Regions from separate parts of the Mesorhizobium dulcispinae genome, predicted to be linked through region 2. Evidence: riboswitches for the same ligand, from Rfam matches in the RefSeq annotation. Region 2 holds a riboswitch; each other region holds the start of a gene.
What was found. A riboswitch is a leader RNA that binds a small molecule or an ion and turns the genes downstream of it on or off. The one in region 2 is predicted to bind cobalamin.
Positions count from the first base shown of each region.

Region 1 (2,256 bases), on a different contig from region 2:
CGAGGTGGTGACCAAGCGCTTCGCCGAGGCCAATATCCTTTTCGTTGTCGACCAACTGGTGAAAGGCGCCATCCGCGCCATTACCGGCCTGATCGGCGGCATCGCCGCCTTCCTGCCCATTCCAGGCTTGAGCGGCATCGTCAGCTTCATCAACACCGTCATTCGGCTATCGCTGACCTATGTCGACGAGATCATCCTCGGCTACAACATCCGCATCAATTCAAACTCGCCTTTCGAGACCGCCAGGCAAGGCGTCGTGCTCTACGCGCAGAACGGCAAGCACATGGTCAAGAACGCCGTCTGGCTGGCGGTGATCATGTGGGGCGTGTCCTTCGTCATCTTCCTTTTGATGCTCGCCCCCGCAGCCGCCATCCTCTGGGTCATGCCCGGGCAGCTTGCCGGCTGGGCCTTCGTTCTGGCCATCGTCTTTGCCTGGGCCTTCAAGGCCGCCTTCATCGAGCCCTTCGCCATCGCCTCGCTGATGCAGGTCTATTTTGCCGCCATCGAGGGCCAGGTGCCCAATCCGGAATGGGACCAGCGCCTGGCAGAGGCCTCGTCGAAATTCAGGGAGCTTCGCGACAAGGCGCTCGGCTCTTTCGGCGGCTCGCGCTGGGATTCGCCCCGGGCGGCCTGATCAGCAGCCCTCACTACGAAGGCAGCCTGATCACGGGTTCGCCCGTTCGCCGGAACCGAGGCGGGCGATCGCCGACTTGAGCGGCTCCTCGCCGGCGCCGCAAAAGGTCTCGCTCATCACCAGCTCGCCGAGCGGCAGGCGCTTGCCCCAGCCATGCGCCTCGAGGTCCGGCCGCGGCGCGAATTCCGACACCCGCCCGACGCACAGATAGGCGATCGGCGTCACATGCTCGGGGATCGACAACAGCCGCTTCAGCGCCTCGGTCTCGATGATGCTCACCCAGCCGACGCCGACGCTTTCGGCGCGCGCCGCCAGCCAGAAATTCTGCACGGCGCAGACGGTGCTGTAGAGGTCCATTTCCGGATTGTGCCAGCGCCCGAGCGGCGAGTCTTTTGACCGCTGGCGGTCGCAGGTGATGCAGAGGTTGAGCGCGCTTTCGCAGATGCCTTCGAGCTTCAGCTTGCGGTAGAGCGCCTGCCGCTCCGCCTCGATCGCCGGCAGTTCCTGCTCGCGCGCGGCCAGAAACAGGTCGCGCACCTGCCGTCGCCTTGCCGCATCGCGGATGACGATGAAGTTCCACGGCTGCATGTAGCCGACCGACGGCGCGTGATGGGCTGCCATGAGCAGCCGCGCCAGCACGCCATCATCGAGATCGTCGCCAACGAAATGGCTGCGCACGTCGCGCCTGGTGAACATCGCCCGGTAAACGGCATCGCGCGCCGATTGGTCAAAGTCGTCGCCGCCGGTAGCGGCCATTCGTGCCTGCATCGCTTGTCCCCTTGCGATAAGCAGTCCTCCGCTTGACCATGCGGACGACTATGTCTGCCGGGCCGGTCTTCTGGCTTGGGATCGACCCGCATCCGGCGCCTTCCCGTCATTGACAGTGGCTTTTGCCGGCGCGGTCCCCCTCACAGCGTTGGGCACGCCACGGAATTCAACCGTGTTCCCGATTCTCCCGCGTCGCGGGCACCAGGCAGCGGCAGGACTCTATCGCGAAGCGGAAGCCGCGCCAATGCCGCCAGCGACACGATCAGGCGCGATTTTCCCCAATCTATCGGCGCTGAAACATGGCTATCCGGGCGACAGGTGCCTAGATTAGGCGCCATGACCACTCGTCTCTACACACATCCGGTATTCCTGGAACACCTCACGCCGGCCGGCCACCCCGAGCGGCCCGACCGCCTGCGCGCCATCGAGCGCGTGCTGGACGACGAGGCTTTTTCGGCGCTCGACCGCATCAAGGCGCCGGAAGGCGACGAGGCGACCATCCTCTATGCGCACCCCGCGGATTTCGTTGAGCGGGTGCGCGCGGCCATTCCCGAGACCGGCATCGTCTCGATCGATGCCGATACCAGCGCCAGCCCGAAGAGCTGGCATGCGGCGGTGACGGCGATCGGCGCGGCAAACGCCGCGGTCGATGACGTCTTCGAAGGCCGCGCCGCCAATGTCTTCGTCGCCGCGCGCCCGCCCGGCCATCACGCCGAAAAGACCACCGCGATGGGCTTTTGCCTGTTCAACACCGCGGCGATCGCGGCCCGCTACGCGCAGAAAAAGCACCAGGCCGAGCGCGTCGCGATTGTCGACTGGGACGTCCACCACGGCAACGGCACGCAGGACATTTT
Region 1 covers NZ_JAVIIY010000001.1:334,345-336,600, forward strand. The annotation lists gene RFN30_RS01520 (hypothetical protein) at 1-634, shown strand, start outside; gene bluB (5,6-dimethylbenzimidazole synthase) at 665-1,402, opposite strand; cobalamin riboswitch at 1,446-1,623, opposite strand; gene RFN30_RS01530 (histone deacetylase family protein) at 1,739-2,256, shown strand, end outside.
Region 1: it holds a riboswitch for cobalamin, as region 2 does, so the genes downstream of both, bluB (5,6-dimethylbenzimidazole synthase) here and RFN30_RS27250 (CbtB domain-containing protein) in region 2, are expected to answer to the same signal.

Region 2 (2,256 bases):
TCGGGGTCGCAAAAACATGCCTGCAAGAACGATGTCGCTCACCGAGGATCTGGTCGCCCGCTGCTTTCGAGTCGTCGAAGACAGTGGCCCCGATCCAAACGCGTCGCATCTGGACGATGCCGACTATGATGCGATGCTGGACACCATGGAAGCCGAACTCCCCGCCGCCGAGCCGCTCTGGCTCTTTGGCTACGGATCGCTGATCTGGAAGCCGGAGATAGAGCATGTCGAGGAGCGGGTCGCCGTCGCGCGCGGCTGGCATCGCTCCTTCTGCATGAACATGACGCGCTGGCGCGGCACCAAGGAGCAGCCTGGCCTCATGATGGCGCTGGACCGCGGCGGCCAATGCAAGGGCGTTGCTTTCCGTCTGAACGGTGGCGACCGCCGGCAGGCATTGGACAAGCTTTTCCGCCGCGAGATGACGCTGAAGCCGACCAGCTACCATCCGCGGCTCCTCAACTTGATGAGCGACGACGGACCCTTCCGGGCTCTGGCCTTCGTCATCAACCGCAAGGGCACCACCTATGCCGGCCCGATCGAGGAAAAAGTGGTGGTCGAGCGGCTGGCGACGTCGTGCGGCCACTGGGGTTCGGGCGCCGACTATCTCTACAACACGGTGAAGAACCTCGAGCAGCGCGGCATTCATGACCGCCATTTGTGGCGATTGCAGCAGCTGGTTGCCGAGCGGATTGCCGCATCCTAATCCAAAACCCGTGCCGCAATCACGCTGCGGCGTGACGGAATTTGGTTTGCCGGGCGCGGCGATTCTGCCTATAGTCCATCGCGTCGTCGGTTCCGTTTTTGGAGCCAAGAGGGAATGCGGTGAGGGCGGAGTTTCTGCCCAAAGCCGTGGCTGCCCCCGCAACTGTGTGCGGTAGTCCTCTCCATAAACCACTGAGGATTTTCCTCGGGAAGGTGGGGAAGGGCGCGGATCCGCGAGCCAGGAGACCTGCCGGCGACCGGAAAGTTGACTTCGATGCCCTCGGGTGGAGGGCGAAAGGACCAGACATGAATACCGCTTCCGTTTCCCTCGGCGCTTCCGTCTCCTCGCAGTCGCGCGTCATGCAGCTGGCGCTCGCCGCGCTGCTCGGCATTTTCGTCGTCGGCTTTGTCGGCTTCTCGCATATCGATGCGGTCCACAACGCTGCGCACGACTATCGCCATTCGATGGCTTTTCCCTGCCACTGAGCAAGGCCTGACATCATGAATCTGTTTCGCAACGTCGTGTTCATCGCGGCGATCGCGGGGCTCGTGGCGGGCATCGTGCTCGCCTGCATGCAGGCCTATGCGACCGTGCCGCTGATCCTCAAGGCGGAAGTCTATGAAGAGGCCGGCGGCGGCCATCATCATGACCACGCCGCCACAGCCACCGACAGCAATGTGACGAGCTCTGCCGCTCCGGCGGACAACGCGATGAGCAGCGCCGCCCCGGCGCCTGCCGAAGCGGCTGCCCCGGCCGAGGACGAGGGCTGGGCGCCGGCCGATGGCTTCGAGCGCTTCGCCTTCAACGTCGTCGCCAACATCGTCACCGGCATCGGCTTCGCACTGGTCCTGGTCGCGGTCTCCGAATTCGCCGGCGGCATCGGCAACTGGCGCCAGGGCGTGTTCTGGGGCCTCGCCGGTTTTGCGGTGTTCACGCTGGCGCCCGGGCTCGGCCTGCCGCCCGAACTGCCGGCGATGCCGGCGGCCGAGCTGTTGCCGCGCCAGATCTGGTGGATTTCGACGGTGGCCGCGACTGCGATCGGCCTCGGCTTGATCGCCTTCCGCAAATCGCTGCCGCTGGCTGTCCTGGCGGTCGTGCTGATCGTTGGGCCGCATATCGTCGGCGCGCCGCAGCCCGACAGTTTCGAGACGGCGATCCCGGAAGGGCTGCATCACCAGTTCGTGGTGGCGGTGACGCTCACCGATCTGGTGTTCTGGCTGGTGCTGGGGGCCGTCGTCGGCGTGGTGCGCGGCCGCTTCACCGGCACGGCGGCTAGCCTGCGCGACAGCTTTGCCTGATCGCGCCAAGGGTCGCCTGACCTTCATCGTCGGCGGTGCGCGCTCCGGCAAGAGCGCGCATGCCGAGACCCTGGTGACGGCAAGCCCGTCGCCCTGGACCTATATCGCCACAGCGCAAGCCTACGACGACGAGATGCGCGAGCGCATCGCACTGCATCGCTCGCGGCGAGGCGAGGGCTGGGTCACTGTCGATGCGCCGCTCGACCTCACCGGCGCGATCGAGGCCTTGCCCGATCACCAGCCGGTGCTCATCGA
Region 2 covers NZ_JAVIIY010000017.1:92,483-94,738, reverse strand. The annotation lists gene RFN30_RS27255 (gamma-glutamylcyclotransferase) at 17-703, shown strand; cobalamin riboswitch at 774-971, shown strand; gene RFN30_RS27250 (CbtB domain-containing protein) at 1,009-1,188, shown strand; gene RFN30_RS27245 (CbtA family protein) at 1,204-2,001, shown strand; gene cobU (bifunctional adenosylcobinamide kinase/adenosylcobinamide-phosphate guanylyltransferase) at 1,994-2,256, shown strand, end outside.

Region 3 (2,256 bases), on a different contig from region 2:
CGTGCTCGACCTGCCTGTACCTTCGGTCGAGGACGCGCATCGTGAGCTGCTGCGCATTTCCGCCCGTGCCCACGGCATCGCCACCTATGGCGACCTGCGCGATTATTTCCGCCTGGCGCCCAGCGACACGAAAGACAGGATCGAGGAACTGGTCGAGGCGGGCGAGCTACTGCCGGTGCGCGTCGAAGGCTGGGACAAGGCCGCCTATCTCCACAAGGACGCCCGCTTCCCGCGCCGGATCGAGGCGCGCGCCCTGCTCGCTCCCTTCGATCCCGTGGTTTTCGAACGAACGCGCGCCGAAAAACTCTTCGACTTCCGCTACCGCATCGAGATCTACACGCCGGCCGAAAAGCGCCAGTATGGCTATTACGTGCTGCCGTTCCTGCTCGGCGACCGCATCGTCGCCCGCGTCGATCTGAGGGCGGACCGGCCTGCCGGCGTGCTGCGCGCCCATGCCGCCTATGCCGAGGCCGATGCTCCACCGGAAACTGCCGCGCAGCTCTTCGAGGAGCTGAAACAGATGCAGGCATGGCTCGGCCTGGAAGCGATCGAGGTGACGCCGGCCGGCGACCTCGGTCCGGCGCTGGCCGACATCCGGGTGTCGTAGCCGCGCGTTGACAGGCGCATAGACGTAAGCCTAAATCCGAGCCAGACGGTCTCCTCCCGGCAAAGGGAGGAGCCAAGAGGGAATGCGGTGCGGGCTAGAAAAATCCCCAAATCCGCGGCTGTCCCCGCAACTGTAAGCGACGAGCCTTAGCCGAAAACCACTGGGATGTTCCCGGGAAGGCGGCGCCAAGGCGATGACCCGCGAGCCAGGAGACCTGCCGTCTGAGACTGAAAATCCGATCGCCCGGCGGGTTTTCCGGGCAAGGAGCCTGTTTTGGATCGCAACGGCAGTTTCTCGGCTAATATCGCGGACATTCCGTCCGAGCGCGATGACGCGCTGGCCGACGTGACCGTCATCGTCTGCTCTTCCTGCCGCGACGAGACCGGCTCGGATGCGCATCCGCGCGCCGGCACCCTGCTCGCCGAAGACGCCCGCCGCGCCGCCTCGGGCGAAAACATCCGCATCCGCACCGTCGAATGTCTCGGCAACTGCAAGCGCCGCTTGAGCGCGGCACTGCTGCGCGACGGCTGCTGGAGCTACGTCTTCGGCGATCTGGAAACAACCAGCGGCGCCGACCTCATTGCCGGCGCAAAGCTCTTCGCCACCTCGACCGACGGCCTGATCCCTTGGCGCGGCCGGCCCGATTCTCTCAAGCGGGGCCTGGTTGCCCGCATCCCTCCTCTCGACCTCCTGAAGGACCGACCATGAACGCTTCCGTTTCCCGTGTCCCTTGCACCGTCGTCACCGGCTTCCTCGGCGCCGGCAAGACGACGCTGATCCGTAGCCTGCTCGAGAACGCCAAGGGCAAGCGGCTGGCGATCATCGTCAACGAGTTCGGCGATGTCGGCATCGACGGCGAGATCCTGAAGGGCTGCGGCATCGACACTTGCCCGGAGGAAAACATCGTCGAGCTCGCCAATGGCTGTATCTGCTGCACGGTCGCCGACGACTTCGTGCCGGCGCTCGACCAGATCCTGTCGCGCACGCCGAAGGTCGACCACATCCTGATCGAGACCTCCGGCCTCGCTTTGCCGAAGCCGCTGGTTCAGGCTTTTCAGTGGCCGACGGTCAAGAGCCGCGTGACCGTCGACGGCGTCATTGCCGTTGTCGACGGCCCGGCGCTGGCCGACGGCCGCGTCGCTTCCGACATGGACGCGCTGCAGGCGCAACGCGCCGCCGACGACTCGTTAGATCATGACGATCCGGTCGAGGAAGTGTTCGAGGACCAGATCGCCTGCGCCGACTTGATCATCCTGTCGAAGAGCGACCTGATGGACGCAGCCGGTGCGACCCGCGCCAACGCCGTCATCGGCGAGCATGTGGCGCGCGCCGTCAAGGTCGTGCCGACCACGCAGGGCAAGGTCGACCCGTCGGTGCTGCTCGGCCTCGGCCTTGCCGTCGAGGACGATATCGAGAACCGCAAGACCCATCACGACGACGAGCTCGATCACGAGCACGACGATTTCGACTCCTTCGTCGTCGATATCCCGTCGATTGCCAATCCGGACGAACTGGCGAAGCGCGTCGCCCTCGCCGCCGAGCAGGAAAACGTGCTGCGCGTCAAAGGTTTCGTCGAGGTCGGCGGCAAGCCGATGCGGCTCCTGCTCCAGGCGGTCGGACCGCGCGTCAACCACTATTACGACCGCGCC
Region 3 covers NZ_JAVIIY010000027.1:27,436-29,691, forward strand. The annotation lists gene RFN30_RS30415 (winged helix-turn-helix domain-containing protein) at 1-607, shown strand, start outside; cobalamin riboswitch at 637-843, shown strand; gene RFN30_RS30420 (DUF1636 family protein) at 881-1,315, shown strand; gene cobW (cobalamin biosynthesis protein CobW) at 1,312-2,256, shown strand, end outside.
Region 3: it holds a riboswitch for cobalamin, as region 2 does, so the genes downstream of both, RFN30_RS30420 (DUF1636 family protein) here and RFN30_RS27250 (CbtB domain-containing protein) in region 2, are expected to answer to the same signal.